DNA from 2 places in the Streptosporangium nanhuense genome. Region 1 is predicted to be linked to the other one. Evidence: predicted binding sites of a transcription regulator. Region 1 holds the regulator's gene; the other holds the start of a gene.
The links. Region 1 encodes HrcA, which represses chaperone genes, less so after heat shock. Its sites were predicted from a motif close to TTGGCACTCTCNNNNNGAGAGTGCCAA; they were not measured.

Region 1 (10,933 bases):
TGCGCGACACCGACAAGGCACTGGCCTACCTGCGACAGTCGGTCGTCAACCGATCACGTTCGGTGCTTCGGCACCGGGCGGTCGTCGAGAAGTACGCGCCCAAGGGCATGCCCGACGCGCCGAGCGCCGAGAACGGGGCGATCGGCGAGTTCGAGCGTTCCGCCGTCATCGAGGCGCTTCGCGGGCTGCCCGCACGCCAGCGGGAGGCCCTGGTCCTGCGTTACTACGGAGACCTGTCCGAGGCGCAGATCGCCCATGCGATGGGCATCAGCAAAGGCGCGGTCAAGAGTCACACGGCTCGCGGGATGGCCGCCCTACGAACCTCACTGGAGCAACTGTCATGACCGACTCCCCGGATGAGTACGGCGAGCTGCTTCGCCGCGCGCTCAGCGCGGAGGCGAACTCGGTCGTTCCCTCCCCGGACGGGCTGGAGGTGATCCGCGGCCGCATCGAGCGGCGCGGGATCCGCCGGCTGGTCTGGTGGCGCGCCGGAGCCTCCGTCGCGGGCGCGGTCCTCGTCGCGGCGACCGTCGTCATGGTGGTTCCCCAGTTCCGCGAGGAGGTGGGCCGTCAGGTGAGGTCCGGGGTGGTCAACTTCACCGAGTCGACCCCGCCCGTCGACGGGTCCGCCACCTCACGCCCCCCGGCGTCCGCCTCGCAGCCGCCGTCCGATCATGCCCCGCTCCCGGCCGCCACCAGGTCCGAGCCCGGCGCCACCATGCTCTCGCCGAGGCCCGCACCGTCCAGGAGCGCGGCGCCCAGCGCGCGGCCGACCTCCAGGGCGACCCGGGCGCCCGCGGCTTCCAGCCCGACGCCGACGCCGACCCCCACCTGCCCCACCCCCCTCGACAGCCCCACCGTCGAGCCCAGCGGGATCATCAGGAAGTGCGAGGAGATCGAGGCGACACCGACGCCGACGCGGACGAGGCCGGCCCCCTCGGAGAGCCCGTGCTCGCCCGACGGGTGCGCGCCCTCGGACGACGTGTCGCCCCCCCTGCCCACGGAGGTGGGCACCCCGATCCCGCTCCCCACCCAGAGCTAGCGCGGTGACCGGTCACGGCGGCCCCTGACCGGTTCTCTCGCCGCCCTCCTCGTGGGGCGTGCCCTCTCAGAAGGTCTTCTCGCCCTTTTCGCGGGACGGGTCATCGGAGGTGTCACGCGACGGATCCACCGGGACCGGCGGCCACCGGAAGGTGACCGCCGAAAGACGACGCCGGAGGGTGACCGGCCGCGCACCGGCGGGATGTCACCGGCGGGATGTCACCAGCGGCCACTGCGCGTCTGGAGCACCGCCGCGGCGACGACCCCGGCCGTCGAGGTGCGCAGCACCGTCGGCCCGAGCAGCGCCGGCACCGCCTTGGCCTCGCGGAACGCGGCGATCTCCTCCCCCGACACCCCGCCCTCGGGGCCGACCACCACGACGATGTCGCCGCCGGCCGGAAGGGACAGCCCGGACAGCGGGGCGGCGGCCTCCTCGTGCAGCACCACACCCAGCGCCGCCGCCGACAGCAGGGCGGCGACCTTCGCGGTGGACGCGAGCTCCGTCACCTCGGGCAGGTGGAAGCGGCGCGACTGCTTGCCCGCCTCGCGCGCCGTGGAACGCCAGCGGGCCAGCGACCTGGCCGCCCGCTCGCCCTTCCACTGGGTGACGCACCTGGCCGCGGACCAGGGGACGATCACGTCGACCCCCGCCTCGGTCATCATCTCCACGGCCAGCTCGCCCCGGTCGCCCTTGGGCAGGCCCTGGACCACGACCAGGCGCGGCGAGGGTACGGGAACGTCGTGGCGGCGCAGCACCTCGACCCGGAGCGAGTCCTTGCCCGCCTCGGTCACCACGCACTCGGCGACGGAGCCCGCCCCGTCGGTCAGGTCGAGCCGCTCGCCCGCCCGCAGCCGCCGTACGGCCGCCGCGTGGCGCCCCTCGGGACCGCCGAAGACGAACGCCGGCCTGGCCAGGTCGGCGGGGTCGGCCAGGAAGACCGGGACGGTCATGGGCCGTCGGGGCGGACCCGGCCGGGACGGCCCGGCCGGGCCTGTGAGCGGGCCGGTTCAGCGGCCGTCGAATCAGCGGCCATTGAAGGCGTCGCGCAGGCGGGAGAAGAAGCTCTGCTGGCCGGGGGCGAACTTGCCCGGCGGGCGCTCCTCGCCGCGGAGCCTGGCGAGCTCCTTCAGGAGCCCCTCCTGCTCGGCGTCGAGGCGGGCGGGGGTCTCCACGTTCACGTGGATCAGCAGGTCGCCGCGGCCCGTCTCGTTCAGGCGCTGCACGCCCCGCCCGTAGAGCGGGATCGTCTGCCCCGACTGCGTGCCGGGGCGGATGTCGAGCTCCTCGGCGCCGTCGAGCGTCTCCATGGTCAGGATGGTGCCGAGCGCGGCCGCGGTCATCGGGATCTGCACGGTGCAGTGCAGGTCGTCGCCGCGCCTCTCGAAGATCTCGTGGGGGCGCTCGACGATCTCCAGGAACAGGTCGCCGGGCGGGCCTCCGCCCGGGCCGATCTCGCCCTCGCCGGCGAGCTGGATGTGGGTGCCGTCCTCGACACCGGCCGGGATGCGGACCTTGATGGTCCGGCGGGTGCGGACCCGGCCGTCGCCGGAGCACTCCTGGCAGGGGTTGCGGATGATCGACCCGAAGCCGCCGCACTGGGGGCAGGGGCGGGAGGTCATGACCTGGCCGAGGAAGGACCGGGTGACCTGGGACACCTCGCCCCGGCCGTGACACATGTCACAGGTGTCGGGGTGGGTGCCGGCCGCGGCGCCGGAGCCCGTGCAGACGTCGCAGACCACGGCGGTGTCGACGACCAGCTCGCGGGTCGTGCCGAAGCCCGACTCGCGCAGGTCGAGCTCGACCCGGATGGTGGCGTTGCGCCCGCGCCGGGCACGGGAGCGGGGGCCGCGGCCACCGCCGCCACCGGCCGCGCCGAAGAAGGCGTCCATGATGTCGCTGAAGGGGAAGCCCGCGCCGAAGCCTCCGGCTCCCGCGCCGCCGCCCGAGGCGAACGGGTCGGCCCCCATGTCGTACATCTGCCGCTTGCTGGAGTCGGACAGGACCTCGTAGGCCTGGGTGATCTCCTTGAAGCGTTCCTGGGTCTCGGGGTCGGGGTTGACGTCGGGATGCAGCTCGCGCGCCAGGCGGCGGTACGCCTTCTTGATCTCCTCCGCACTGGCGTCGCGGCGCACCCCGAGGGTGCCGTAGTAGTCGCTCTTAGCCACTTTTCGTTGACCTCTTATGATGCAGCCAGGATCTGGCTGACGTAGCGTGCCACCGCGCGCACCGCGCCCATCGTGACCGGGTAGTCCATTCGCGTCGGGCCCAGCACACCGAGCCGGGCCAGTTGCTTGTCCCCCGAACCGTATCCGGCGGCGACGATGGACGTGCCCTGGAGTCCGGTGTAGGGGTTCTCCGAGCCGATCCGCACGGTCAGCGCCGAAAGGTCCGAGGTCTCACCGAGCAGTCGCATCAGCACGACCTGCTCTTCCAGGGCCTCCAGCACGTCGCGGAGGCCGACGGTGAAGTCGGCTCCCGCGAGGTTGGCGGCCCCGGCAAAAACGATCTTCTCATCATGCCGGTCCACCAGGGATTCCAGCAGCACTGACAGGATAGTGGCAGCGAGCGGCCGGTCCTCCGTGGGCAGCCGCTCCGGCAGGTCGGCGACCTTGTCGGGGACGCTGGTGAGCCCGCACCCGTCGAGGGAGGCGTTGAGCATCGCGCGCAGGTGGGCCACGCGCTGCTCGTCGACGACGCTGGACAGCTCGACCACGCGCTGCTCGACCCTGCCGGTGTTGGTGATCAGGACGAACATCAGCCGGCGCTCGCTCAGCGGCACCAGCTCGACGTGCCTGACCGTCGAGTGGGTCAGCGTGGGGTACTGCACCACGGCGACCTGCCGGGTGAGCTGGGCCAGGAGCCGTACCGTCCGCATGACGACGTCGTCGATGTCCACCGCGCCCGCGAGGAAGCTCTCGATGGCCTTGCGCTCCGCGCTCGACAGGGGTTTCACCTGCGAGAGCCTGTCGACGAAGAGCCGGTAGCCCTTGTCGGTGGGCACCCGGCCGGCGCTGGTGTGGGGCTGGGCGATGTAGCCCTGCTCCTCCAGCACCGCCATGTCGTTGCGGATCGTCGCCGGGGACACCCCGAGGTTGTGCCGGTCCGCGAGAGCCTTCGAACCCACCGGCTCGTTGGTGGACACGTAGTCCTCGACGATGGCGCGGAGCACGGCGAGCTTTCGGTCGTCGACCAACGTGGTCACCTCCCTGCCTGCGTTCAGAGGGAAACACGAGGTTTGGCACTCTGTGTTCCCGAGTGCCAAGTGTACGGCCCCGGTGCGGAAGGCGCGATAAGCAAGAGCTGCGGATGATGACGGCAAGCCGTTGTCAAGTCAACTGCTATCGCGATCCAAGCGGCACCCACCACAATTTGGGCATGTCCCAAGATTTCGGTTCTTATCCGGGCGATGCCTCCCGCAACCCCGGTCACGGCGCCCCCCAGCAGCCGTATGGCCAGCAGCAGTACGGTCAACAGCAGTACGGCCAGCAGCCCCCCTCGTACGGTTACGCGCCCCCCGGTTACGGCGCCCCGCAGGGACCGCCCCCGCCCAGCGGGAAGATCAAGCCTGGCATCGGGTGGATCGTCGGGGCATGGCTGATCGCCCTGGTCAGCATCATCGTCGGCATCGGCGGCTTCGCCGGCGGCCTCGTCGGCGCGGTCACCGACGCGGCGCCGACGCAGACGTTCGCCCCCGGCCAGGCCACGACGGTGAAGATCGATCCCGCGGACAAGCCGGCGATCTACGTCGCCACGGGCGGCCCCACCCAGTTCGAGTGCACGCTGAAGGGCGGCACGGGCACGCCCAGCCTGCAGAAGCCCGACATCCAGCAGACCGTCGCGGGGTCCGACGGCGTCACCTGGGAGATGGGCCTGCGGGTCGGCGTGGACCAGGCGGGCGACTACCAGGTCCAGTGCTCCGCCGAGCCCGCGGAGGGCACGACCTTCGGCCTGGGCAAGGAGCTGGCCGCCGACTCGCTGGTGGGCGGGGTGCTCGCCCTGTTCCTGATCCCCGCCGTCGGGATCCTGCTGGCCATCGTCGTGACGATCGTCGTGCTGGTGAAGCGGAGCAACGCCCGCAAGCGCCGGGCCGCCGCGGTGCCGGTGGGGCAGTGGGGACAGCCGGGACCCTACGGCGGGTGACGGTGGTGTTTGCTAGCGTCCCACCTGATCCCCGGGGAGAGAGGGTGGGCGGTCGGTGATGTACGAGCGTGACGTTCTGGCGGGAGACTGGCGGCGCCCGCGCAGGGGGACGATCCCCCAGGTGCCCGCGGAGCTCGACCTGGTCGTCGAGGACGCCGACGGCGGCTTCTGCGGCGCCGTGGTGGCCTGCGACAAGGAGGCCGTCACCCTGGAGGACCGGTTCGGGCGCCGCCGGGTGTTCCCGCTGGAGCCGGCCGCGTTCCTCCTGGAGGGCAAGGTGGTGACGCTCGTGCGGCCCGCCGCCGCGCCGCGCGCCCCCAGGCGGAGCGCGTCGGGCTCCATCGCGGTGGAGGGCCTGCGGGCCCAGGTCGCCAAGGAGAGCCGGATCTACGTGGAGGGCGTGCACGACGCCGCGCTCGTGGAGAAGGTGTGGGGGCACGACCTGCGGGTCGAGGGGGTGGTCGTGGAGTATCTGGAGGGCGTCGACCACCTGCCCTCGATCGTGGAGGAGTTCGGCCCGGGGCCGGGACGGCGGCTGGGCGTGCTCGTCGACCACCTGGTCCCCGGCTCCAAGGAGAGCCGGATCGCCGCGCGGGTCTCCTCGCCGCACGTGCTGGTCGTCGGGCATCCGTTCGTGGACGTCTGGCAGGCGGTCAGGCCGGATGTGCTCAAGATCCCTTCCTGGCCGTCGGTGCCGCGCGGCGTGCCCTGGAAGGAGGGCGTCGTCGCCGCGCTGGGCTGGGACGTGGAGCCCGGCGTCGCGTGGCGCCGCATTCTCGGATCGGTCACGACATACGCCGATCTGGAGCCCGAGCTCCTCGGTCCCGTCGAGGAGCTGATCGACTTCGTGACGGCTCCCGGCGAGGATGACTAGTCCGTCAATTCTTCAGGAGGGGACATGAGCGAGAACCCCGAGGACCCACCGGGCGACGACCGGACCCGGCGCATCGGCGACCCCCCGCCCGGCCACACGTGGCCCGGCCAGGGCGCCCCGCCCCCCGGCCAGGGCTACGGACAGCCGAACCAGGGCTACGGCCACCCCGATCCGGGACACGGGCAGCCCGGCCAGGGATATGGGCAGCCCGGCCAGGGCTACGGGCAGGACCAGAGGTACGGGGGCTACCCGCCGCCGCCCGCCTCCCCGTACGACGCGGGCGGCCATCAGAGCGGTTACCAGGGCGGTTACCAGCCCGGATACCCCGAGCACGGCGCGTACAACGCGTACAACTCCCACGGCGCCGCGCAGGGATACGGCTACCAGGCGCCGCCCGGCACGTACGGCCCGCGGCCCGGCAGCGACGACACCACCATGGCGATGCTCGCCCACCTGCTGGGCCTGCTGACCTCCTTCGTCGGGCCGCTGGTGCTCTATCTGGCGAAGAAGGACGAGTCGCCCTACGCGCGCGACCAGGCCGCCGAGGCGCTCAACTTCCAGCTCACGGTGTTGATCATCTACTTCGTCTCCTGGATCCTGGCGTTCGTGCTCATCGGCTTCGTGCTGATGTTCTTCCTCTGGATCGGCTCGATCGTCATGGCGATCGTCGCCGCGGTGGCGGCCAACCGGGGAGAGACGTACCGCTATCCGGTGAACATCCGCTTCGTCAGCTGACCCGGCCGGCCGCCGGGACCGGGCCTCAGGTGAGGTCGCGGACCAGGGCGTCGGCCAGCAGGCGGCCGCGCAGGGTGAGCACCGCGCGGCCCGCCTTGAACGGCTCCACCTCCAGCAGGCCGTCGGCCAGCGCGCGGGCCACCACCGGAGGGCGTTCCAGCTCCCGGAGCGGGAAGCCCTGCGCGAGACGCAGCTCCAGCATCAGCCGCTCCACCGCCCTGTCCCCCTGGCCCAGCACCTCGCGCGCGTGCGCGGGCGAGGTGCCCGCGGCCAGGCGCTGGGCGTAGGCGGCGGGGTGCTTGACGTTCCACCAGCGGGTGCCGCCGACGTGGCTGTGCGCCCCCGGGCCGACGCCCCACCAGTCGCCGCCGGTCCAGTAGAGCAGGTTGTGCCGGCAGCGCCCGGCCTCCGAGGTCGCCCAGTTGGACACCTCGTACCACTCGAACCCCGCCTCGGCCAGCATGGCGTCGGCGATCAGGTAACGGTCGGCGGCCACGTCGTCGTCGGGCATCGGGAGCTCGCCGCGCCTGATCCTGGCCGCCAGCTTCGTCCCGTCCTCGACGATCAGCGAGTACGCGGAGACGTGGTCGGGCCCCGCCTCGATCGCCGCGGCCAGCGAGGCGCGCCAGTCGTCGTCGCTCTCCCCCGGCGTGCTGTAGATCAGGTCGAGGTTGACGTGGTCGAACCCCGCCTCCCTGGCCTCTCGCACGGCCCGCGCGGGGCGGCCGGGGGTGTGGCGGCGGTCCAGCACCTGGAGCACGTGCTCGCGGGCGCTCTGCATCCCGAAGCTCATCCGGTTGAACCCGCCCGCGCGCAGCTCCGCCAGGTAGGCGGGGTCCACCGACTCGGGGTTGGCCTCGGTGCTCACCTCGGCACCGGGGGCGAGCCCGAACTCCTCGTCGATCGCCCGCAGGATCCGTACCAGGTCCCCGGCGGGGAGCAGGGTGGGGGTTCCCCCGCCGAAGAACACGGTCTCGACGGGAAGGCGCGTGGGGCCGAGATTGGCCCGCGCCCGCCGCACCTCGTCGACGGCGGTGTCCGCGTAGTCCTTCTGCGACGCGCCCGGGCCGAGCTCGGACGCCGTGTAGGTGTTGAAGTCGCAGTAACCGCACCGGGTCACGCAGAAGGGGACGTGGACGTAGAAGCCGAAGGGCCGCTCGCCGAGCCCGGCGAGCGCGCTCTCCGGCAGCTCGCCCGAGGTGGGTACGGGATCCCCGTCGGGAAGTGTGGATGGCACGCCCCAAGTCTGCCGCTTCCCCGGCGATGCGCGGTACGCCGGAGCTCAGGACCCTCCGTGACCGAATTCCGCCCCCTGCTGCGCGGTACGCCGAGCCCCGGGCACCTCAGCGACCGGCGCTCCCCCGGAACCTCTTCCCCCGCCGCGCGGTACGCCGAGGTCCGACGTGACCGGTGCTCCCGGGGGTCAGATCTCGTGCTCGTCCCGCACCGGCAGGCCGTACCGCCGGGCGAGGGGGTTCCACAGCTTCAGGAAGCCCCGCTTGGCCGTGGTCGCCTCGCCGGAGAAGGCCAGGCCCCGCCGGTAGTCCTCGTCGCCGCTCCAGGCACGGCCGCACCCGGCCTCCTGACGGGTCGCCCAGGCGAGGAACGCCTCGTCGGCGTCGAAGGAGGCGGTCAGGGCCCTGGTGAGGCGCGCCTTGACCGCGTCGCCGCCGTCGAGCTCGCCGGTGCTCAGCGCGTTGACCTGGACCACCTGCTCGCGGCGGGCGGCGGTGATCCGCTGGAGCGTGGCGAGCCCGGTGGCGGTGCCCTCGCAGGAGCGCAGCTGGTCGAGGGCCGAGCCGAGACCCGACCTGGAGCCGCCGCTGTCGGCGAGCAGGGCGTCGAGGACCCTGGCCTGGGTCTCGGCGTCCTGGGGCGCCTGGGGAGCCCGCCCCGCCGGGGGTGTCCCGGTCTCGGCCTCCGCCCGGTCGCCGCTCGTCGCCGCCCCGACGCCGCCCGCCACGGACGTGCCGCCGTCTCGCGGGACGAGCCGGAAGGCCCCGGCGGCGGCCAGCGCCGTCGCAAGGACCACGGCCGTCGCGACCAGCGGCCAGACCTTGCGATCCGCTCGGGGCGGGCGGTCCCGGCCCCGGTTCGGCGGGGGTTGCCAGGGCCGCTCGTCCCGCTGGGGAGGCCGCTCCTCCGGAGGGAGGTGCTGCTGCCAGTCGGCGGGATCCTGCCGCCACTCGCCGGGCGGGACCCGGGTCTCGCCCGGGGGAACGCCGTGCGAGGGCTGAGCCGGCGGGGACTGATTCAGCGGAGGCTGTCCCCCTGTCGACGCCCCGCACCTGGGGCATCGCGACAGCCCGCGTACAGGGGTGCCACATCGGTTGCAGAACGCCTGCTGCTCCATGCCTTACGAAGTTAGCCGAAGCACCCCGCCCTCCACCGGTCAAAACGCCGTTGGCCGTTGACGGCCAGATCACGCAGGTCTACGATCCGTGAAAACTTAAAGGAAAGTTTCCTATAAGTTACTATTCCAAGCAGTGGAGAAGCCCGTGCAGAGACTCCTCCGTAAAGTGATCGCGGCAGCCCTCGCCGCGGGTCTCGCGGCGGTGGCCTTACCGGCCCCGGCCCAGGCCCAGACCTCCCCGGGACACGGTGACCGCTACAAGCGGGTCGCCTACTTCATCCAGTGGGGCGTCTACGGTCGCAACTACCACGTCAAGGACATGGAGACCAGCGGCGCCGCCGCCAAGCTGACCCACATCAACTACGCCTTCGGCTTCGTCAACGCCGGGGGCGACTGCTACTCCCCCGACCCGTGGGCCGACTGGCAGCGCCCGGTGCCCGCCGAGCAGAGCGTGGACGGCGTCGCCGACGCCGAGGGCCAGGCGCTGAACGGCAACCTGAACCAGCTGAAGAAGCTCAAGGCCAAGCACCCCGGCCTCAAGGCGCTGATCTCCCTCGGCGGCTGGACCGGTTCGAAGTACTTCTCCGACGCGGTGCTCACCCCCGAGGGCCGCGCCAAGCTGGCCTCCTCCTGCATCGACCTGTGGCTCAAGGGCAACCTGCCCGGCACCGCGGCCGGCACCGGGGCGGGCGTGTTCGACGGCATCGACCTCGACTGGGAGTGGCCCGGTTCCTCCGGCGAGGTCGGCAACATCATCCGTCCCGAGGACAAGCGGAACTTCACCCTGTTCGTCACCGAGCTCCGCCGCCAGATGAACGAGTTCGACCGGCGCAGCGAGCTGACCGCCTTCCTGCCCGCCGCCGCCGCGAAGATCGACGCGGGCTTCGAGGTCCGCGACGTCTTCAGGCAGCTCACCTTCGCCACCGTCCAGGGCTATGACCTGCACGGATCGTGGGAGACCGTCACCGGCCACAACGGCAACCTGTTCAACGACCGGCGCGACCCCAACCCGGTGAAGTACAGCGTGGACCAGACCGTCCGCGACTACCTGACGCGCGGCGCGCCCGCCAAGAAGATCGTGGTGGGTGTGCCCGCGTACGGCCAGGGCTGGACCGGCGTCACCGGCGGCAGGAACGGCCTGTACGGCACCGCGACCGGCCCCGCTCCCGGCACCTTCGCCGCCGGAAGCGAGGACTACAAGATCCTCGTGAACAAGCCGGGCAAGCGCTACCGCGACCTGCTGACCGGGTCCGTGTGGCTCTACGACGGCAACGAGTTCTGGTCCTACGACGACCCGGCCTCGCTGCTCCAGAAGGCGGCCTACATCCGCCTGAAGGGCCTCGGCGGCTCGATGATGTGGTCCATCGACCAGGACGACAGCAAGGCGTCGCTCACCTCGGCGCTCTACAGCGTCCTGCGCTGAGCGATCCCCTCATACCGGGCGAGGCCGCAGGATCTGGGTCATCTGCGGCCTCGCCCGCACGTTCTACTTCTTGGCCTTGTCCGTGGACGACTCGGTGGACAGCGCGGCGACGAACGCCTCCTGGGGCACCTCGACGCGGCCGACCATCTTCATCCGCTTCTTGCCCTCCTTCTGCTTCTCCAGCAGCTTGCGCTTACGGGAGATGTCGCCGCCGTAGCACTTGGCGAGGACGTCCTTGCGGATGGCGCGGATGTTCTCACGGGCGATGACCCGGGCACCGATGGCCGCCTGGATCGGCACCTCGAACTGCTGCCTGGGGATGAGCTCGCGCAGCTTCTTGGCCATCTCGACCCCGTAGGCGTACGA
Region 2 (10,933 bases), on a different contig from region 1:
TCATGATGAGGAAGGATCTCCATGGGTGACGAACCGGTGGTCCTGGGCATCGAGACCTCCTGCGACGAGACCGGGATCGGCATCGTCAGGGGGCACACCATGCTGGCCAACGCCATCGCCTCCAGCGTCGAGCAGCACGCCCGCTTCGGCGGGGTGGTGCCCGAGGTCGCCTCCAGGGCGCACCTGGAGGCGATGACCCCGACCGTCGAGCTGGCGCTGGGGCGGGCGGGGATGCGCCTCGCCGACATCGACGCCATCGCGGTCACCGCGGGGCCCGGCCTGTCCGGCGCGCTGCTGGTCGGCGTCGCCGCCGCCAAGGCGTACTCGCTGGGCCTGGGCGTGCCGCTGTACGGCGTCAACCACCTGGCCGCCCACGTCGCGGTGGACCAGCTGGAGCACGGCGCCCTGCCCAAGCCCTGCATCGCCATGCTGGTCTCCGGCGGGCACTCGTCCCTGCTGCTGGTGCCCGACGTCGCCAGGGACGTCATCTCGCTGGGGTCCACGGTGGACGACGCGGCGGGCGAGGCGTTCGACAAGGTGGCCAGGGTGCTGGGCCTGCCGTTCCCCGGCGGCCCGCACATCGACAGGGTGGCCCGCGAGGGCTCCGGCGCGGCCATCGCGTTCCCGCGCGGCAAGTACGACGACGGGACCCTCGACTTCTCCTTCTCCGGCCTGAAGACGGCCGTGGCCCGGTGGGTGGAGGCCAGGGAGAAGGCGGGCGAGGCGGTCCACGTGCCCGACGTGGCGGCGTCGTTCCAGGAGGCCGTCGTCGACGTGCTGACCCGCAAGGCGCTGCGCGCGTGCGCCAAGTACGACGTCCAGGACCTGCTGATCGGCGGCGGGGTGGCGGCCAACTCCCGGCTGCGGGCGATGGCCCAGGAGCGCTGTGACGCGGCCGGTGTCCGGTTGCGGGTCCCCAGCCCCGGGCTGTGCACGGACAACGGCGCCATGGTGGCCGCCCTGGGTTCCGACCTGGTGGCGGCCGGCATCACGCCGTCGGGACTGGACATCCCCGCCGACTCCTCGATGCCCATCACCACCGTCCACGTCTGACGGGCTCGTCCCTCGTGGGGGGTGCGCCGGTCACGCGTGCCCGTCCGGCCGTCGCGCCCCCGTCGGGCGGCGGCTGCGCGGGCTCTTCCCGGCGGGGTGTCCCGGGCGGAGTGCGGGGTGTCATGGGCGGAGTGCGGGTGTCCTGGGCGGAGTGCGCGGGGTGTTTCAGGCGGAGTGCAGGGCCAGCACCGGGTAGTCGGTGTAGCCGCGGTGGTCGCCGCCGAAGGCCGCAGTGTGGTCGGGCTCGTTGAGCTCGGCGCCGAGGCGCAGGCGGATCGGCAGGTCGGGGTTGGCCATGAACGACGCGCCCAGTGCGATCAGGTCGGCGCCGCGCCCCAGCCACCGCTCGATCCGGGCCGCCGGGTCGCTGATCGAGGTGTCGTTGACGATCAGGGCGTTCGGCCAGGACTTGATGAGCCGCTGGTCGAGGTCGTCGACGCCGCTGGGCAGCAGGTGCAGGTAGGCGAGGTCGAGTTCGGCGAGCTCGGAGACCAGCGCCGGGTAGACCTCGTGCATGTCGTCCTCGACCAGACCACCCGCGCCGTTGCCGGGCGAGAACCGGACGCCGACCTTGGAGGCGCCGATCCGGTCGGCCATCGCCCGCGAGACCTCCACGCCGAAGCGGATCCTGTTGGCCACCGACCCGCCGAAGTGGTCCTCGCGCAGGTTGGCGTTCTGCGACAGGAACTGGTGGACGAGGTAGCCGTTGGCGCCGTGCAGCTCGATCCCGTCGAAGCCCGCGTCCACGGCGCGCTCGGCGGCGTCTGCGAAGTCCTGGATGGTCGACTCGACCTGGGCGGCCGTGAGTTCGAGCGGGGCGGGGTTGTCCTGCATGCCGGAGGGGGTGAAGATCTGGCCCTCAAGCCTCACGGCGGACGGCCCGATGGGCAGGTGGCCGCTGTTGTCGGGGTGGCCGATCCGGCCGGAGTGCATGAGCTGGGCGAAGATCCTGCCACCCACCGCGTGGACGGAGTCGGTGACCTCGCGCCACCCGGCCACCTGCTCGTCGGTGTGCAGGCCGGGGGTGTTCATGTAGCCCTGCCCCGCGGAGCTGGGCTGGATCGCCTCGCTGATGATCAAGCCCGCGGAGGCTCGCTGGGCGTAGTAAAGGGCGTTCAGCGACGAGGGGATCCCGTCGACGTAGGACCGTGACCGGGTCATGGGTGCCATCACCAGGCGGTTGGGCAGCTGGAGACCAGCGAGCGAGAACGGTGTGAAAGGCATGACGACTCCTTCTTTGGCTGGCCAACTTGGCTAGCCAATATGCAGTTTTACAACTTGGTCGGCCAACATGCAAACCGGTAGTCTGGGGAAGGACGGAAGGACCTGAACATGGCGGAGCCGCTGATCGACGAGAAGCGCGACGCGACCGAGGGCTTGGCGGCCTGCGAGGACGCCACGGCCGGGGACGCGATCGAGCACGGGGCCGAGGGCGTGGTCAGGGGCGTGACGGGAGACGGGGGCGGGGACGCCGCCGGGGCGTACGGTGAGGCCATCAGGAACTGCGGCGAGTCCGACAGCGACCTCAACTGCCTGATGGCCACCGCGACGCGCGGCCATCGCGTGCTGCTCGCAGGCCTTCTCGGGGAGATCGACCTCTACCCGGGCCAGGAGCGCGTGATGATCGCCCTGTGGGACAACGGCCCCCAGTCGCAGAACAGCCTGGCGAAGATAGTCGGCATCGACGTGTCCACCATGACCAAGACCCTGCAGCGCCTGGAGCGCGGCGGGTTCGTCAGCCGCAGGCCCGACGCGGCCAACCGGCGGATCAGCATCGTCGACGTCACGCCCAGGGGGCACGCGCTCCGTCCCGAGGTGAACCGGGTCCTCGCCGAGGTCCATCGCCGGATGACCCATGGGCTGACGGTTCGGCAGATCGAGGAACTGCTGGCCCTGCTCTCCACGGTGAGGGTCAACCTGTGCCGCGAGGCGAAAACCGTCGAAGGCGACGGGAGCCACAGGGACGGCGCCGCTCACGCCGGCTGACGACGGCCGTACGGGGCCGGGGGCACCCGGAGCCGGGGCCCCCGGGAGTCAGTCCTTGTCGCCCCTGGTGGGGCGGAGCAGGGCCTCGGCCAGGGCGAGCATGGTCTCCTCCAGGGCGCCCAGGCGGCGGGTGAGGTCGGTGTGCGCGGGCTCCACGGTCTCGCTCAGCGCCTCGGAGAGCTGGTCGCGGTCGGGCAGGGCGCGGAGGGTCTCGGCCAGCGGGGCCAGCGCGGCCTCGGCCCGGATGACGCGCTCGTCCAGGGAGTCGAAACGCTCGCGCTGCTCGTCGGTCTGGTCGCCGATGAGCGCGCCGACGCCCAGGACGGCGGGCAGGACCTCCAGGCGCTCGTCCAGGCTCTCCAGGCGCTCGGTGGACTTCTCCGCGTGCCCGTCCAGCGTGGACAGCCGGGAGTCGATGACGTCCATCCGGCCGGTGAGGCGGCCCTCGATGTCGTCGAGGCGCTCCTCGAGGGTGTCGAAGCGGCCGCCGGCCGCCATGCGGTGGCCGTCGAGCCGGTCGATGCGGCTGTCGATGCGGTTCTCGACGGCGGCGGCGCGCTCGTCGATCCTGGGCACGACCAGGTCGACCCTGGCGCCCACCTGCTCGACCCTGCCGTTGACCTGCTCAACCCTGGCGCCGACCTGCTCGACCCTGCCGCTCACCAGGTCGACCTTGCCGTTGACCTGCTCGACGGCGGCGAGCATCCGGTCGGCGGCGGTGCCGACGGCCTGCTGGACGCTCGCGGCCAGGTCGAGCATCCCCGCCTCGACGCGCCCGGCGCGCTGGGAGAGGTCGGCCAGCGCCCTGTCCAGGCGGCTGAACCGGTGCGCCGCGATGCCCATGTCGGCCTGGAGCCTGCCGAGGTGCTCGGCCAGCTGCCGCACCTGCTCGTCGAGGCCCAGCGTGCCGTCCGAGATCGCCCGCAGGCGGGTGAGGGCCTCGTCCACGCTCTCGCCCACGGTGCCGAGGTCGGTCCACAGGCTCGGCAGCTCGCCGAGGGGGGTGACCCGGTCGCGGACGGTGTCGACCCGGCGGCCGAGGGAGTCGACCCGCTCGCCGACGGCGTCGACGTGGTCGCGCACCGCCTCGACGTGCTGGGCCAGGCCCTCGGCCCAGGAGGGCGGCTTGGCGGCGATGTCGTCCAGGCGCCCGTGGACGGACTCCAGCGTGCCGTTCAGCCCGCCGATCTCGCGCTCCCTGACCTCGCGCAGCAGCCACTCCATGCCCTCCAGGCGCTGCCGGATCTCGTCGAGCACCGCGCCCTGGGTCCGCTGCTCGTAGACGTGGTCCTGCGCCGCGCGGGCGAGGAGCTCGCGCATCCGGTCGGAGATGGCGGTCTGGCTGCCTGCCTGGAGCAGGGTGTGGTCGGAGTGATCCACCGAGAGCTCCTTCACTCGCCGACGCTCAGCCGCGCGGTTGGATTTGATGGGATTTGCCGATGAACGAGATGAAACCGCAGGTGAGAGAGAACTCCCGCCCGGCAACCTTAGCCCCTGGATCAAGGTTTTCCGGCGGCGAGATTAAAAGAGAGGAATTGCCGGTTGGCTGGAAGAATTGACTATTTTGGCTGGTCAACCAGGGCTGATCCGGCCGGTTATGTGAGATCGATCCGGCCGGTCAGAGGGGGTCGCACACGAAAGCGAACGGCCGGTCGCCGATTCGGGTGAGAATGACCACCGCGGATTCGTCACCGGAAAGCCGGAGCTCTTTCCTGAGGCGGTCGACGTCCACCGCGGAGCCCCGCTTCTTGATCGTCACATTCCCCGCGCCGCGCTCCCGGAGCACCGCGCGCAGGCGCTTGAGCGAGAACGGCAGCGTCTCGCGGACCTCGTACCGTGACGCCCACGGCGTCGGCACCGCGGCGTCGCCGGTGATGTAGGCGATCTGCGGGTCGAGCAGGTGCCCGCCGACCGCCGCGGCGATCTCCGCGACCAGGTGGGCCCGGATCGCCGCGCCGTCCGGCTCGTAGATGTAGCGGCCGGCGGGGCCGGTGGCGGGATCGCCGAGGGCGGGGTCGGGCGTCATCGTGGCGCCCGAGGGCAGGATCGTGGCCCGGCGCCCCGTCTCGCCCGCCAGCGCGCCGCACCAGATCACGGCCTCCTTGACGTCGCCCCTGTACGAGACCCACTCGGCCTCCGCGCCCTCAGGGACGAACTCGTACGGGATCCCGGGGGCGACCTTCAGGCAGGCGGCCCCGGCCCCGGCCACCATCCCCAGCACGGCGGGCCAGGGCGGCGAGTAGCCCATCGGGTCGAAGGTCCTGCCCCGCACCGTACGGCGCGCCGGGTCGGCGAACAGGACGTCGAAGGCGGCCGGGTCCAGGGTGGAGGCGTCGGCGGCGCGGACCGAGACCCGGTCGCCGAAGCCCAGGGCGTCCGCGTTGGCCTGGGCGATCGCCGCGGTGAGCGGGTCGGTGTCGACGGCCTCCACCGAGCACCCGGCCCTGGCCAGGGCGAGGAGGTCGCCGCCGATGCCGCAGCAGACGTCGGCGACCCGCGAGCCCGCCGGGACGCGCCGCGCCCGGTGGTCGGCGACCTCCCGGCGGGTGGCCTGCTCCAGGCCGGTCCGGGTGAAGTACATGAGATCGGCGTCGGCCCCGAACTTCTCCCGCGCGCGCAGCCGGAGCGTGGCCTGCGTGAGCGCCGCGGAGGTCAGGTCCGCGTCGTAGGTCTTCCTCAGTCTGGTCACCGCCGCCACCGGGTCGTCGCCGGCGGTCCCGGCCGCCGCGTCCAGGGCCTCCTGGCCGCGCGGGGTGAGGAGTTCCCGGAATGCGTCGAGATTCACACCGGCCGACGCTACCGCCTCAGCCGTAAGGGTTCGCGAGGGGCTTCCACCTGGCTTGACGTTCGCGTGAAGCGCAGAAGGGGTGCTTCGTGTTGACTGTCAAGGCCACCTTGCATACTGTTCCGTATTGGCACTCTCCCGGTGAGAGTGCCAAATACATGCGACGAGGCAGGTCTGACACCCGCGACGGCAGACCGCTGGTCGCCTCTTCTAGATCGTTCACATCTGAAGGGGAGGTCCGACGTGACGACCGCCACCAAGGTTCCCGTTAAGCCGCTCGGCGACCGCATTGTGGTCCAGCCGCTTGAGGCCGAGCAGACCACCGCTTCCGGTCTGGTCATCCCGGACACCGCCAAGGAGAAGCCGCAAGAGGGCAAGGTCCTCGCGGTGGGTCCCGGCAACTGGGATGAGGAAGGCGAGAAGCGCATTCCGCTCGACGTCAGCGAGGGCGACGTGGTCCTCTACAGCAAGTACGGCGGCACCGAGGTGAAGTACAACGGCGAGGAGTACCTCGTGCTCTCCGCCCGTGACGTGCTCGCCATCATCGAGAAGTAATTCTCAACTTCACAAAGATGACGTATCGAGCCCCGGGTCGCGACAGCGCCCGGGGCTTTGATGCGCCGACGTACTTATAGAGAGGATTGTCATGCCGAAGACCCTGTCGTTCGAGGAGGACGCGCGCCGAGCTCTCGAGCGCGGCGTGAACGCTCTCGCGGACGCGGTCAAGGTGACGCTGGGCCCGCGTGGTCGTAACGTCGTCATCGACAAGAAGTTCGGTGCGCCCACCATCACCAACGACGGTGTAACCATCGCCCGCGAGGTCGAGCTGGAGGCGCCGTACGAGAACCTCGGCGCCCAGCTGGCCAAGGAAGTGGCGACCAAGACCAACGACGTCGCCGGTGACGGCACCACCACCGCGACCGTCCTGGCCCAGGCCATGGTCCGCGAGGGCCTGCGCAACGTGGCCGCCGGAGCGCAGCCGCTCTCCCTCAAGCGCGGTATCGACATCGCGGCCAAGGCCGTCAGCGACCGGCTCATCGAGTCGGCCCGCCCGGTCGAGGACAAGAAGGAGATCGCGAATGTGGCGACGATCTCCGCGCAGGACGCCAGGATCGGCGAGCTGATCGCCGAGGCGTTCGACAAGGTGGGCAAGGACGGTGTCATCACCGTCGAAGAGTCCAACAGCATGGGCCTGGAGCTCGAGTTCACCGAGGGTCTCCAGTTCGACAAGGGTTACCTGTCGCCCTACATGGTGACCGACCAGGAGCGCATGGAAGCGATCCTGGAGGACCCCTACATCCTGATCACCCAGGGCAAGATCGCCTCGGTCTCGGACTTCCTGCCGCTGCTCGAGAAGATCGCGCAGACGAAGAAGGCCCTGCTCGTCATCGCCGAGGACGTCGAGGGCGAGGCCCTCGCGGTCCTCGTCACGAACAAGATCCGTGGCACCTTCACCTCTGTCGCCGTCAAGGCGCCGGGCTTCGGCGACCGCCGCAAGGCCATGCTGCAGGACATCGCCATCCTCACCGGTGGCCAGGTCGTCAGCGAGGAGATCGGCCTCAAGCTGGAGCACGTCGGCCTGGAGGTGCTGGGCACCGCCCGGCGCGTCGTCATCACCAAGGACTCCACCACCGTCGTCGACGGTGCCGGTGAGGCCTCGGCGATCGCCGACCGCGTCAAGGAGATCAAGCTCGCCATCGAGCAGTCCGACTCCGACTGGGACCGCGAGAAGCTCCAGGAGCGCCTCGCCAAGCTCTCCGGCGGCGTCTGCGTGCTCAAGGTCGGCGCGGCCACCGAGGTGGAGCTGAAGGAGAAGAAGCACCGCCTGGAGGACGCCATCTCGGCGACGCGCGCGGCGATCGAGGAGGGCATCGTCTCCGGCGGTGGCTCCGCGCTCATCCACGTCGCCAAGGTCCTCGACGACCTGGGCCTGACCGGCGACGAGGCGACCGGCGTCTCCATCGTCCGCAAGGCGCTCGTCGAGCCGGCCCGCTGGATCGCGGAGAACGCCGGTCTCGAGGGCTACGTCGTGACGGCGAAGGTCACCGAGCTGCCCGTCGGCCAGGGCTTCAACGCCGCCACCGGCGAGTACGGCGACCTGATCGGCCAGGGCGTCATCGACCCGGTCAAGGTCACCCGCTCGGCCGTCCAGAACGCGGCCTCCATCGCCGGCATGCTGCTGACGACCGAGGCCCTCGTGGTGGACAAGCCCGAGGAGGAGGCCCCGGCCGCCGGCGGCCAGGGTCACGGCCACGGCCACGGTCACTGATCGACCACCGGTCGGCCACTGATCGATCATCGGTCCCGAACGGCTCGCGTCTCCCCGGAGGCGCGAGCCGTTCGCGTTTCGCGGTAAACCGAAAACGATCTCAAGCGTCACGCTGGACAGAACGACAATCGCGGTTCTCACGAATAGTCGACGTATTTAGCAATCGAATGAAATATTTGCACATTCTGTAGTCGATGTTGTCGCCGTTCGATTACGCCCCGTTATCTCCGCCTCAATGTGACCAATCCGTAGCCGTTTGCGATGACGACAGTCACTACCAGGGCGGGCATCATGCCTAACGTGACCGAGGGATGCGTCGCCGACGCCAAAAATGGGGTGAGGCTTGCGACGAGGTCTGACGGGGTCGCCCACAGGGACGATCTCAAGGATCTGACGAGCCTCGCCGTTCAGGGGGATCGCACCGCGATCGAATCTCTGATCGCGCAACTGCGGCCGATGGTCGTCCGATATTGCCGTGGTCGTCTGGGCCGGGTTTCCGGTCAGTATCACATCGCGGACGACGTGGCCCAGGAAGTATGCATAGCGGTGCTGTCCGCACTGCCCCGCTACCGTGACATGGGACGCCCGTTCGCGTCCTTCGTCTTCGGCATCGCGTCTCACAAGGTGGCCGACGCGCTGCGCAGCTCCGTACGATCCGCCGTGCCCACCCAGGACCTTCCTGACGGGCCCGACGAGGGTCCGGGGCCGGAGGAGACCGTGGTGCGTTACATCGAGGCCGAACACGCCCGCCGGCTGCTGTCGAGGCTGCCGGACAACCAGCGCGAGCTGCTCATGCTTCGAGTGGTGTCGGGCCTTTCCGCCGAGGAGACCGGTAATGTACTTGGCATGTCACCAGGTGCGGTTCGTGTGGCCCAGCACAGGGCGCTGGCCCGGCTACGAGCGATGGCGGAGCTGGAGTCGATAGCTTGACCGCGGAGCAGTCGAGCAGGGAGCGCGAGCGCAAGCCCGAACCGCGGGACGGGGCTCGCGACGACCCGGAGCGAGAACGATCATGACAACGGTTCACCCGCGACGTCCGGCTCGGAGATACGGGCCGGACGAGGACCCGGCGGTAGCCGAGACCGAGGAGCTCGTGGAGGCGCTCTCCGCCAGGAGGCCCGTCCCCACCTCGGACGCCGCGGTCGCCCTGCTGGCGGCCCTGATCGGCGACGTGGATCAGCGGTGTTCTTCGGTGTCGATCACGCCGTCCACGTAACCACGGGCGTATTCCCAGCTCACGTAGTCGGTGGGGTTGGGCTGGTAGGCGGGCTCGTGCACCTGGGGCTGGCCGTTCTCGATCATCTGGCGCAGGTTGCCGCGCAGCAGCTCCCAGTCGAAGTAGTGCTGCTCCCCGCACTCGGGGCAGTCGAGCACCAGGCCGAGCACCCCCTGGGGCTCCAGCAGTGAGCGGAAGACCTCCACGTCGGCGAGGTCGGTCATGGCCTCGTCGCGCTCGTCCGTCGTCAGCGGCTCGGGATCGTCGGGATCGCCCAGCGCCGCCGCCGGGTCGTCGGGGTCATCCGCGAACGGGTCGCGAGGGACATCGTCGAGCACGATCCCACCTTATGGCCTGGATGTGACAGACAGGTTCCGAACTGCACGAGTAGGACGCTTCCGGGCGGCACGGGCAGGTCAGGGGCCCGGAGCCGGCTCGGGGCCCCGGGCGAGCCAGCCGCGCCGGGAGGCCTCCACGCCGGCCTGGAAACGGGACTGCGCCCCCAGCTCGGCCATGGCGTCGGCGAACCTGGCGCGCACCGTGCGGACCGAGACGCCCAGCTGGCGGGCGATCATCTCGTCGGGCACCCCCTGGGCGGCCAGCCGCAGCACCCGGACCACCCCGTCGTCGCGGTAGGTCCAGGGCAGGCGGGCCCCGCGGGCCCACAGCTCCTCGAAGAGCGAGCGCAGCGCGGCCACCACGACCGGAGCCCTGACCAGGTGGAAGTTGTAGGCGTTCTCGGCGAGCGCGCCGCCCCACTGGGCGGGCATGCCCGCGGCGTCGTCCCCCGCGACGAGGAACCAGCTGGGCAGCGTGTCGAAGGTGCGCACCTCGGCCCCGGCCCGCTCGAACTGGTCCAGCTTGTCGCGCAGGCCGGGGATCTCCAGGGTGTGGACGGGGATGGCGACCCGGCAGGAGAGCAGGCCGTCGCGCTGGGCCCCGATCCACTGGTCGGCGTAGCGGTGCGCGAAGTCGCTCATCGTCCGCCGGTCGGGGATGCCGGAGAGCAGCTGCAGCGGCGGGGCCTGGACCGCCATGCCGATCACGCTCTCGTACAGCTCGTCGGCGCCCCCGACCAGGTCCACGGAGAACTGGCCGGTCTGGTAGTCGCGCCCGGCGTCGTACTGGTGGATGAAGCCGCGGATCGAGCCGAGGACGGTGTCGATCCTGCGGCTCTCGGCGGCGAGCCGGTCGAGCCTCTCCGCGATCAGGTGGCCGAGGGCCGCGGCCGGGTGGCGGGCGAGGTACTCGCCCCCCTGCTCGTCGACCACGCCCAGCCGTACCAGGGTGGCCAGCTCGCGGGCGAGCGGCTCGGGCGGGCGGTTGGTGGCCTGGGCGAGATCGGCGCAGGTGGCGCGGTGCAGACGCAGGACCGCGTTGTAAATGATCGTCTGGGCCGGGGTGAGCCCCAGCGTCTCCAGCGGGTCGGGAAGGGTGGGGGTGTCGGTACTCATCAGCGAGGGACTCCTGCACGTGACACGAGATCTGGCGAGGATAACCCGGCGAATCATCCCTGTCCGGGCGTTGCTCCTACTCGCATGCCGCCGCGTGCAGCTTCGTGCAATTGCACGTTTGAACATTGCAGGACGAACGCATCGTGACGCACTCTTGACGCAGCGTCGGC

Region 2: a site for HrcA is predicted at 5,952-5,978, ahead of groES (co-chaperone GroES). Genes of this name have one in related genera too.

The regions. Positions count from the first base shown of each region.
Region 1 is NZ_JCADBG010000005.1:310,828-321,760, reverse strand. It holds gene AC5L38_RS13115 (SigE family RNA polymerase sigma factor) at 1-344, shown strand, start outside; gene AC5L38_RS13110 (hypothetical protein) at 341-1,042, shown strand; gene AC5L38_RS13105 (16S rRNA (uracil(1498)-N(3))-methyltransferase) at 1,261-1,992, opposite strand; gene dnaJ (molecular chaperone DnaJ) at 2,065-3,207, opposite strand; gene hrcA (heat-inducible transcriptional repressor HrcA) at 3,222-4,235, opposite strand; gene AC5L38_RS13090 (hypothetical protein) at 4,418-5,182, shown strand; gene AC5L38_RS13085 (DUF3097 domain-containing protein) at 5,241-6,056, shown strand; gene AC5L38_RS13080 (DUF4870 domain-containing protein) at 6,081-6,791, shown strand; gene hemW (radical SAM family heme chaperone HemW) at 6,817-8,028, opposite strand; gene AC5L38_RS13070 (hypothetical protein) at 8,215-9,144, opposite strand; gene AC5L38_RS13065 (glycoside hydrolase family 18 protein) at 9,290-10,567, shown strand; gene lepA (translation elongation factor 4) at 10,631-10,933, opposite strand, start outside.
Region 2 is NZ_JCADBG010000018.1:78,334-89,266, reverse strand. It holds gene rimI (ribosomal protein S18-alanine N-acetyltransferase) at 1-29, shown strand, start outside; gene tsaD (tRNA (adenosine(37)-N6)-threonylcarbamoyltransferase complex transferase subunit TsaD) at 22-1,053, shown strand; gene AC5L38_RS30310 (alkene reductase) at 1,219-2,277, opposite strand; gene AC5L38_RS30305 (MarR family winged helix-turn-helix transcriptional regulator) at 2,386-3,039, shown strand; gene AC5L38_RS30300 (hypothetical protein) at 3,088-4,419, opposite strand; gene AC5L38_RS30295 (class I SAM-dependent methyltransferase) at 4,658-5,824, opposite strand; gene groES (co-chaperone GroES) at 6,068-6,379, shown strand; gene groL (chaperonin GroEL) at 6,471-8,093, shown strand; gene AC5L38_RS30280 (sigma-70 family RNA polymerase sigma factor) at 8,385-9,023, shown strand; gene AC5L38_RS30275 (DUF5319 family protein) at 9,270-9,647, opposite strand; gene AC5L38_RS30270 (helix-turn-helix transcriptional regulator) at 9,726-10,763, opposite strand.